DNA from 3 places in the Geodermatophilus sp. SYSU D00708 genome. Region 2 is predicted to be linked to each of the others. Evidence: riboswitches for the same ligand, from Rfam matches in the RefSeq annotation. Region 2 holds a riboswitch; each other region holds the start of a gene.
The links. A riboswitch is a leader RNA that binds a small molecule or an ion and turns the genes downstream of it on or off. The one in region 2 is predicted to bind cyclic di-AMP.
Positions count from the first base shown of each region.

Region 1: another riboswitch for cyclic di-AMP. It lies ahead of ACI79D_RS05085 (transglycosylase family protein); the one in region 2 lies ahead of ACI79D_RS08180 (aggregation-promoting factor C-terminal-like domain-containing protein).
Region 3: another riboswitch for cyclic di-AMP. It lies ahead of ACI79D_RS05840 (aggregation-promoting factor C-terminal-like domain-containing protein); the one in region 2 lies ahead of ACI79D_RS08180 (aggregation-promoting factor C-terminal-like domain-containing protein).

Region 1 is NZ_JBJGYS010000004.1:11,128-14,388, reverse strand. Features, by position in the region: gene treY (malto-oligosyltrehalose synthase) at 1-1,362, shown strand, start outside; cyclic di-AMP (ydaO/yuaA leader) riboswitch at 1,681-1,823, shown strand; gene ACI79D_RS05085 (transglycosylase family protein) at 1,826-2,440, shown strand; gene ACI79D_RS05080 (hypothetical protein) at 2,461-3,261, opposite strand, start outside.
Region 2 is NZ_JBJGYS010000007.1:30,627-33,887, reverse strand. Features, by position in the region: gene ACI79D_RS08185 (LLM class flavin-dependent oxidoreductase) at 1-721, shown strand, start outside; gene ACI79D_RS08180 (aggregation-promoting factor C-terminal-like domain-containing protein) at 774-1,214, opposite strand; cyclic di-AMP (ydaO/yuaA leader) riboswitch at 1,461-1,619, opposite strand; gene ACI79D_RS08175 (alkene reductase) at 1,759-2,895, shown strand; gene ACI79D_RS08170 (hypothetical protein) at 2,980-3,261, shown strand, end outside.
Region 3 is NZ_JBJGYS010000004.1:182,438-185,698, reverse strand. Features, by position in the region: gene ACI79D_RS05855 (flavin-containing monooxygenase) at 1-10, opposite strand, end outside; gene ACI79D_RS05850 (class I SAM-dependent methyltransferase) at 38-673, opposite strand; gene ACI79D_RS05845 (hypothetical protein) at 670-879, opposite strand; gene ACI79D_RS05840 (aggregation-promoting factor C-terminal-like domain-containing protein) at 1,091-1,984, opposite strand; cyclic di-AMP (ydaO/yuaA leader) riboswitch at 2,218-2,381, opposite strand; gene ACI79D_RS05835 (LLM class flavin-dependent oxidoreductase) at 2,576-3,261, shown strand, end outside.

The sequences.
Region 1 (3,261 bases), on a different contig from region 2:
GAGCTGGTGCACGGCTGCAAGCGCGAGGTCACCGACGGGATGCTCGGCTCGGAGGTGGCCCGCCTGGTGCGGGTGATCGGCGAGCTGCCCGGCATCTCGCGGGAGCAGCAGACCGAGGCCCTCGCCGAGCTGCTGGCGAGCTTCCCGGTCTACCGCACCTACCTGCCCGACGGCCGGGAGCACCTGGCCGCGACGGTGACCGCGGTCCGGGAGCGCCGTCCCGACCTGGCCGGTGCGGTCGACGCGCTGTACCCGGTGCTGGCGCAGGCCGGCACCGAGGCGGCCACCCGCTTCGAGCAGACCAGCGGCCCGGTCATGGCCAAGGGCGTGGAGGACAGCGCCTACTACCGCTGGGCCCGATTCGTCGCGCTCAACGAGGTGGGCGGCGACCCGGCCCGCTTCGGCAGCACGGTCGCGGAGTTCCACGAGGCGCAGCGGCGGCGGCTGGAGCGCAAGCCGGCGTCGATGACGACCCTGTCGACGCACGACACCAAGCGCAGCGAGGACGTGCGGGCGCGGCTGGCGGTGCTCGCCGAGCTGCCCACCGAGTGGGCGCGGCTGGTGCGCCGGCTGCTCGACCTGCACCCGCTCGCCGACCGGCCGATGGCGCACCTGGTGTGGCAGAACCTGGTCGGCGCGTGGCCGCTGTCCAGGGAGCGGGCGCACGCCTACGCGGAGAAGGCGGCGCGCGAGGCCGGGACGTCGACGACCTGGACCGATCCGGACGAGGAGTTCGAGGCGCAGCTGCACGCGCTGGTCGACGCCGCGTACGACGACCGGGCGACGCAGGCCGAGATCGAGGAGGTGGTCGCCCGCATCGCGCCGCTCGGCCGGTCGAACTCGCTGTCGCAGAAGCTCCTGCAGCTGACCATGCCCGGCGTCCCGGACGTCTACCAGGGCACCGAGCTGTGGGACCTCTCCCTGGTCGACCCGGACAACCGCCGTCCGGTCGACTACGACCTGCGCCGCCGGCTGCTGGCCCGGCTCGACGAGGGCTGGGTGCCGCCGGTGGACGACGAGGGCGCGGCGAAGCTGCTCGTGGTCTCCCGGACGCTGCGCGCCCGCCGCGAGCACCCGGAGTGGTTCGCCGGGTACGAGCCGGTCGAGGCCACCGGGTCCGCCGCCGGGCACGTCGTCGCCTTCGACCGGGGGTCCGGGGAGCAGGACGGCGTGGTGACCGTCGCGACCCGGCTCCCCGCCGGCCTGGCCGCGGCCGGCGGCTGGGGCGACACCGCGCTGCAGCTGCCGAACGGCGCCTGGCGGGACCTGCTCACCGGCGGCCGGCACGTCTCGGACGCGGCCGGGCTGCCCGTCGGCGCGGCGCTGGAGCGGCTGCCGGTCGCGCTCCTCGTCCGAGACTGACGAAGGACCCCTCTGCCCCCCGCCACTCGCAAGCTCGGGGCGGGACCCTGCAGAGGGGCCATGGAGGGTGGCCGCTCCGGCGCGTCACCAGGCTCGTGGCGGGACCCTGCAGAGGGGCCTTCAACGACGTCACCGGACTCACGACGGAGAGTCGTCGGCCGGGGGCGGTGCGCCGCCCCCGGCCCGGCCTGTCGCGCCACGCCGGGGCGGCACGCCGGTGCCCGCGCGCGGACCGGGACGTCCGCTCCTAGCGTCCCGCGGGTGCTCCGGCTGTCCGGCCGGGCACGGCGCCGTCCCGCCCAACCCCGTCCGACGGCGTCCGACTCTGCACCAACCGTGGACGGGGGTGGGGGACCCACCTACGGCGCTGCACGCGCCTGGGGGTGAAGCCGCGTTCCGCGGCCGGGCACCGATCGCCCGAACCCGACAGCTAACCCCGCCGGCGGTCGATCGGAGGACCTCCATGCCTCAGCACGACCGATCCCGCACGCCCTCTCGCGCCCTGCGCCGCGGCGCCGTCGTCCTCGCCGGCGCGGCCGCCGTCTCCGCCCTCGCCCTCCCCGGATCCGCCTCGGCCGCGGAGCACAACTGGGACGGCGTCGCGCAGTGCGAGTCCAGCGGGAACTGGCACATCAACACCGGCAACGGCTACTACGGCGGGCTGCAGTTCAGCGCGAGCACCTGGGCCGCCTACGGGGGCCGGGAGTTCGCGTCCAACGCCCACCTGGCCAGCAAGGCGCAGCAGATCGTGGTCGCCGAGCGCACCCTCGACGGGCAGGGCATCGGCGCCTGGCCGAACTGCGGCCGGTACCTGACCGGCGGCTCGTCGGCGCAGGCGGCCGCGCCGGCGCAGGCGGCCGCGCCGGCGCAGGCGGCCGCGCCGGCGCAGGCGGCGGCACCGGAGCGGGCGTCGCGTGCCGACCGGGCGGCGTCCGGGAGCTACGTCGTCCGGGCCGGGGACACGCTCGGCACCATCGCCGCCCAGCACGGCATGGGCTGGCGCGAGCTGTACGCGCAGAACCGCGATCGGGTGGCCGACCCCGACCTGATCCGCGTGGGCCAGTCGCTGGTCGTCTGAGCCCGCCGTCCGCGCGCAGGTCACGGGGGGCCGGGCCGGCCCCCCGTGACCTGGCCGGCGCCGCGCACCGGCAGCGGAGGTCGAGCCGCGGCCACGCCCCGGGCGACGCCGACCGCCAGCGGCCAGTCCGGGTCGGCCCAGTAGCGGCTGTGTGCGTACAGCGGCGGCTCCGGCGCGGACTGGTTGGTCGGGTCCGAGGCCACCGGGTCGAGCAGGCGCCACTCGCCGCCGCAGACCCGGCGCAGGGTGCGGGGATCGCGCCAGTCGTCCTCCGGCCCCTCGTCCCAGAGCCGACGTGACCGCAGCGGTCCGGGCTCCGGCGTCCGCTCCCAGCTCCGGACCGGCCCGGCGACCGGGTCGGTCTCGCGGAACAGGCTCACCCACCGCTCCCCCCAGGTGTCGCTCAGCCAGCGGAGCACGTCCGGGCCGACGTGCGCGGGGAACGCGCGGCAGAACTGCATGCGCAACTGGGAGCCGAAGGTCACCAAGCCGACCCTCGGGTAGAGCTCCGGAGCGATCGAGCGCAGCGCGGCCAGGCCGATCAGGCTCCCCTGGCTGTGCGCGGCCACGACCACCTGCTCGGCGTCCCCCTCCTCGGAGAGCAGCCACTCGATGCGGTCGACCAGCGCCGGGACCGCCACCTGGGAGTACGCCGCGGGCACGAACGGGTGCGCTGCCCGGGGCCAGAACGCGATCACGTCCCAGACGACGTTGACCCTGCGCCGCCACTGCGCGCCCTCCGGCGCGGACCCGAACGCGCGGGACCCCAGGACGGCGACCGCGACGGCGAACAGGAACAGGACGCCGGAGCCGAGGCCGAC
Region 2 (3,261 bases):
CGCCGAGCAGTTCGGCACCCTCGACGCGATGTACCCGGGCCGGATCGACCTGGGCCTGGGTCGGGCTCCGGGCTCGGACCAGAACACGATGTACGCCCTGCGCCGGGACCCGCGCTCGGCCGACCGCTTCCCGCAGGACGTCCTCGAGCTGCAGGCCTACCTGGCCGGCGAGTCGCGGGTGCCCGGGGTCGACGCGATCCCCGGCAAGGGCTCGCGCGTGCCGCTCTACGTCCTGGGCTCGTCGATGTTCGGGGCGACGCTGGCCGCCGCGCTCGGCCTGCCCTACGCGTTCGCGTCACACTTCGCCCCGGCGATGCTCCAGCCCGCGGTCGAGGCCTACCGGCGCGAGTTCAAGCCGTCCGAGCAGCTCGCCGAGCCGTACGTGGTCGCCGGCGTGAACGTCGTCGCGGCCGACACCCGCGCGGCGGCCGAGGAGGCCTACGCCGCCGTCCGCCGGACGCTGGCCGTCGGGCTGTTCGGCCGCGGTCGCTCGCTGTCGGACGACGAGACGCAGCTGCTGCTCGACGGCGGCGCGGGCCTGCACGTCGACACGATGCTCACCCACACCGCCGTCGGGACCCCGGACGAGGTGCGTGAGTACCTCCAGGGCTTCGCGAAGCACGCCGACGCCGACGAGCTGATCGTGGCGCACCAGTTCCCCGGCACGGAGGGCCGGCTGCGCTCGGTCGAGCTGACCGCCGAGGCGATGGCCACCGCCTGAGACCGGCCCGAGGGCCCTCTGCGCGCGCAGAGGGCCCTCGGCGTTCCCGGGCTCAGTACCACCCGCGGGCCCGGTGGTGGCTCCACGCCCCGCAGGGGCTGCCGTACCGCTTCCCGATGTAGATCAGCCCCGCCTTGATCTGCCGGTAGGGGTCAGAGGTCTTGCGGATGCCGGTCATGGCCCAGGTCGAGTCGAGGAACTGCGGGATGCCGTAGGCGGTGCTCGTCGGGTTCTGCGCGTTGGGGTTCCACCCGCTCTCCCGCTCCCACAGCTGGTCGAGGCAGCCGAACTGGGTCCGGTTGCCCCCGACCTGGCCCAGGGCGTGGTTCTTGTAGGCCTGCTTCTGCGAGGCCCCGATCGAGGCCAGGGAGTGGTCCCCCTCCGCCCGGGCGACCGAACCCCCGGTGGGGGCGAGGGCGAGGGCCAGGCTCAGACCGGCTGCGGCGGCGAGCCGGTGCAGGGAGCGGGGGCGCTGGTTGTGCTGGTTGTGCATGTGTGTTCCTCGTGCTGTGCGGTCGCCCGGCACCGACGGCGCCGGGGCGATGGTGCGGGACCGGCCGGGGCCGTCGGCGTGTCGTCAGCTGGGCGCGCGGCACCGGCCGGACACGGGCGCCCGGCGAGGAGCCGTCGGCCGACGGTGCGTGCCGTGCGGCTGGTCCTGGGATGGACAGGCGGGAGCGCGACGGTCCCGGACCTGTGGGCGCGCGGGGGCTCCGGGCCCCAGGGCGCGGTGGTTCTCCGTTTCTCCCCGGGCCGCCTACCGGGTCAGCTGACGGGTTCGGGCTGGGAGTGCCCTACCCGCTCCCGGTGCACCCGGGAGCGGGACTCACCCCGGGTGGTGCGGGTGGGTCCCCGGCTCGCGCCCACCACGGTGGGTGCGACTCGGCGGCGTCCGGCGCGGGCTCCCCGGGCTCGGGAGACGTCGAGGGCCGGACACGGTCACCGTACGAACGCGACGTACATCGCGCCACTCGACGGCCGCCGATCTTCAGTTGCGACATGGCCGTTGCGGCGGGACGCGCGTCACTGTGAGCACCGTGACGGTCGCGGCCCGGAATGGCGGCTCCGGTCCGGGCGTCGAACTCCTCGTGGACCTGTTCTCCCCTGTGACCCTGGGCGACCTCGAGCTCGCCAACCGCGTCGTGATGGCCCCGCTCACCCGCATGCGCTCCGGCGCGTCCGGCGTCCCGGGCGACCTCGTCGTCGAGCACTACCGGCAGCGCGCCGGCGTCGGCCTGATCATCACCGAGGGCACCTACCCGAACCACGAGTCGCAGGCGTTCGTCGGCCAGCCCGGCATCGTCACCGACGAGCAGGTCGAGGGCTGGCGCCGCGTCGCCGAGGCGGTGCACGCCCGCGGCGGCACGATCGTGATGCAGGTGATGCACGGCGGCCGGGTCACCCACCCCGACGTCAACGGCGGCCGCCGCGTGGTCGCGCCCAGCGCCGTCGCCATCAACGGCGAGGGGCACACGGAGAAGGGCAAGCAGCCGTACCCGGTGCCGCACGCGCTGACCGTCGCCGAGGCCCGGGCGACCGTGCAGGACTTCGTCACCGCCGCCCGCCGCGCGATCGAGGCCGGCCTGGACGGCGTGGAGATCCACGGCGCCAACGGCTACCTGCTGCACGAGTTCCTCTCCCCGACGTCCAACCTGCGGACCGACGAGTACGGCGGCTCCCCGGAGAACCGGGCGCGCTTCGTCGTCCAAGTGGTGACGGCGGTGGCCGCGGCGATCGGCGCCGGCCGCGTCGGCCTGCGGATCTCGCCCGAGCACGGCATCCAGGACGCCCTGGAGACCGACCGGGACGACGTCCTCGCCACCTATGGCGCGCTGCTCGACCAGCTCGCCCCGCTGGGTCTCGCCTACCTGTCGGTGCTGCACCGCGAGCCGGCCGGCGACCTGGTGCAGGAGCTGCGCCGGCGCTTCGGCGGCCCGCTGATCGCCAACAGCGGGTTCGGCACGGTCACCACGCGCGAGGAGGCGGTGGCGCTCATCGAGGCCGCGCACGCCGATGCCGTCGCCGTGGGCCGCCCGGTCATCGCCAACCCCGACCTGGTGGAGCGGTGGGCCGGCGAGCACCCGGAGAACGAGATCCGGGCGCACCTGTTCTACGCGTCCGGCGCCGAGGGCTACACCGACTACCCGACCCTCACCGACCGCCGGGCCAGCTGACGTCCTGTGCACTCAGCGTGGTCTCGCGCAGTCCGAGACCACGCTGGGTGCACACGGCGCTCGCCGGCCGGGTACGGGAGCCGTGTGGACCTCGAGGACGTCGTGCCGGCAGCCGACCACGTCACCCGCCAGGCGCAGTGGATCGACGCCCCACCGGCGGCGGTATGGGACGAGCTGCACCGGGTGCGGATGTCCCGGCTGCCCGTGACGGCGGTGCTCAGCGCCGCCCGTTTCCTGCCGGTCGTGCTCGCCGGTCGCGGGCTGGGACACCTGCGCGACCGGCCGTTCCTCGACGCCGTGCCGGTGCCGCTGCTGTGCTCGCAGCCCCCGGAGTCGGCCGTGTTCGGCGGCGTGCTCCAGGCGTGG
Region 3 (3,261 bases), on a different contig from region 2:
CGGCGGTCACGCGGGCGACCCTATCCGCGACGCGGGGTCACGGCAGGCGCCAGACCGTCGTCCGCCGCAGACCGGGGCCCTCCGTCTCGGGGATCTCGTACACCGCCTCGGCGACCAGCCGGTCGTGCGGCAGGTACGGCCGGCCCGGGTCGCCCACGTGGACCTCGACCCCGCGGGCGCGGGCGCGGTCGAGGAAGGGCAGCACCCGCTCGGTCATACCGCGGTCGTAGCAGACGTCCCCGGCCAGGACGACGTCGATGCCGCGGAGGTCGCGGCCGAGCACGTCGCCGGTCACGCTGACCCCCGGGACGCCGTTGAGCCCGGCGTTGACGCCGATCGCCGTCCGGCTGAACGGGTCGACGTCGCTGGCCAGCACCGAGCGGGCGCCGGCCAGCCGGGCGGCGATGGCGACCAGCCCGCTGCCCGAGCCCAGGTCGAGCACCGCACGCCCGGCCACCACTGCCGGCCGGTCGAGCACGAACCGTGCCAGGGCCTGCCCGCCCGGCCAGGCCGCGGCCCAGAACGGCGGGGCCTCACCGGCGCCGCCGTCGGCCTCCATCGCCTCCCACAGGGCGACGACGTCGTCGGCCACGTGCAGCCGGACCTCCGGGACGCAGGTCGGTCGCCGGACCTGGGTGTGGGCGCGGACGAACCGGGACGGGACGAGTCTCACGCCTGGGAGTCCACCACCCGCGTCGCGTCCGGCGATCGCGGCTCCCGGCGGGGCAGGTGGTCGCGGCACCACCGCTCGCAGTCGGCCAGCAGGTTGCCGGTCGAGATCGGCCGGTCCCACGCGGCCGGCAGCTCACGAGGCGCCCGCCCGGGTGGCCGGGCGGCGTCCCCGGGCCCGGGAGCCTGCTCGACGGAACGCCGGCCCACGCTGCGTCTCCCTGGTGTCGGCGTCGGTGGACCCACCGACGGTGTCTCGCTCGCGACCGTCCCGTCGCCGACGGGAGCCGGACACCAGGGTGCCCCAGCCCCCGGACGCCGAGAGCCGCACCCCTCCCCCTGGGAGGCGTGCGGCTCTCGGTGCGCGTCGCGGACGACGCTCCTGCTGTTGCCCGTCCCGGACCCGGGACGGGGTGCCGGCTCAGTACCAGCCGGTGGACTGCGAGTGCGCCCAGGCGCCGCACGGCGAGCCGTAGCGCTTGTCGATGTAGATCAGCCCGGCGTCGATCTGGCGGTAGCCGTCGGAGGTCTTGGCGATCCCGGTGCCGGCCCAGGTCGAGTCGAGGAACTGCGGGATGCCGTAGGCGGTGCTGGAGGGGTTCTGCGCGTTGGGGTTCCAGCCGCTCTCCTTGCCCCACAGCTTCTCGAGGCAGGAGAACTGGTCGGCGCTGCCGACCTTGCTCATCGCGTAGTCCTTGAACGACCCGCCGCCGGCCGGGGCGGCCGCGGCGCGGGCGGGGGCGGGGGCGGCGGCCTGTGCGGCCTGCGCGGCCTGCTCAGCCGCCTGGCGCTCGGCGGCCTCGCGGGCGGCCTGCTCGGCCGCAGCCTTCTCGGCGGCGGCCTTCTCGGCGGCGGCCTTCTCGGCGGCCTGGCGGTCGAGCTCGGCCTGGTCCGCCGCGGCCTGCGCCTGGGCGGCGCTCGCCTGGGCGGCCTCGCGCTCGCTGCGCGACGCGGTGAGCTCCTCGAGCGGGGCGAGGTCGTCCGACGGCGCCGCGGCGGAGGAGCCGGTGAGGCCCAGCTGCTCGGCGACGCTCGTGGACGCGCTCACCGTCGCGGCGTCGGCCTCGGCGGCCGGCTGACCGGTGGTCAGCACGCTGACCGCGACGGCACCGGCAGCGGCGGTGGCCAGCAGGATCGCCGGACGGCGACCCCGGGTCGGCAGCCGCAGCCGGCGGCGGGCGGTGGGCTCGGTGGCGAGCTCGGCGGGGAGTTCGGCGGTGGCGGGCTCGGCGGCGGCGAGCTCCAGGGTGGCCGGCTCGGTGCGGACGGTGTCGGCGTCGGCCGGGCGGAGGTCGTGCGACGTGCGGCGGGACATCGGGTGTGGTGCTCCGGGGGCGTGAGGGCGCGCGCGGGACCGGTCCTCGCCTGAGCGAGGACAGCCCGGTGCTGTGGTCGGTGGGGGTGCCGGGCGCGGTCAGCGAGGGACGCGCGGGCGCCGGCGGTCGCGGGCTGGCGGGGTCAGCGGGCCGAGGAGGAAGCGCGAGGGGCGCGCGGCCGGGTGACCCTGCGGGCCTCGAGGGCCCGTGGGTGAGGCAAGCGAGTGCTCTCCGTTCCTTCCGTGGCCGCCTACCGAGTTAGCTGACGGGTTCGGGCGGGAAGGTGCCCTACCTGTCCTCCGAGCGAGGCTCGGCGGGCAGGACTCACCCCAGTACTGCGGTGGGTCCCCGGCTCGCGCCCGCAGCGGTGCGGACACGACTCGGCGGCGTCCAGCCAGGCTCCCGGGATGGGAGACTCGACCGACCGGACGTCAGCCACCGTAGGGGCCGTTACCGTCCCGTGACAATCCCAGCGGTCACATCCGTTGCGTGAGGTACCTCGCGCGCGGGTGTTGCCCGCGGCGGAATAGCCAGGCCGTGGCACTGTTGCACCCAGCAGTAGTTGCGCTCTCAATCACCTGGAGCACGAGATGCAGTTCGGGATCTTCTCGGTCAGCGACATCACGACCGACCCCACGACCGGGCGCACGCCCACCGAGGGTGAGCGGATCAAGGCGGTCCTCCGGATCGCGCAGAAGGCCGAGGAGGTCGGGCTCGACGTGTTCGCCCTCGGCGAGCACCACAACCCGCCGTTCTTCTCGTCCTCCCCCACCACGACGCTGGCGCACGTCGCCGCGCGGACGAGCACCCTGCAGCTGTCGACGGCGACCACGCTGATCACCACCAACGACCCGGTGAAGATCGCCGAGGACTACGCGATGCTGCAGCACCTCGCCGACGGCCGCGTCGACCTCATGATGGGCCGCGGCAACACCGGCCCGGTCTACCCGTGGTTCGGGCAGGACATCCGCAACGGCATCCCGCTGGCGGTGGAGAACTACGCGCTGCTGCGCCGGCTGTGGGACGAGGACGTCGTCGACTGGTCCGGTCAGTTCCGCACCCCGCTGCAGGGCTTCACCTCCACCCCGCGGCCGCTGGACGGCGTCCCGCCGTTCGTCTGGCACGGCTCGATCCGCTCCCCGCAGATCGCCGAGCAGGCCGCTTACTACGGCGACGGCTTCTTCCACAACCACATCTTCTGGCCGAAGGAGCACACCCAGCGGATGGTCGAGTTCTACCGCCGCCGCTTCGAGCACCACGGCCACGGCGCCGCCGA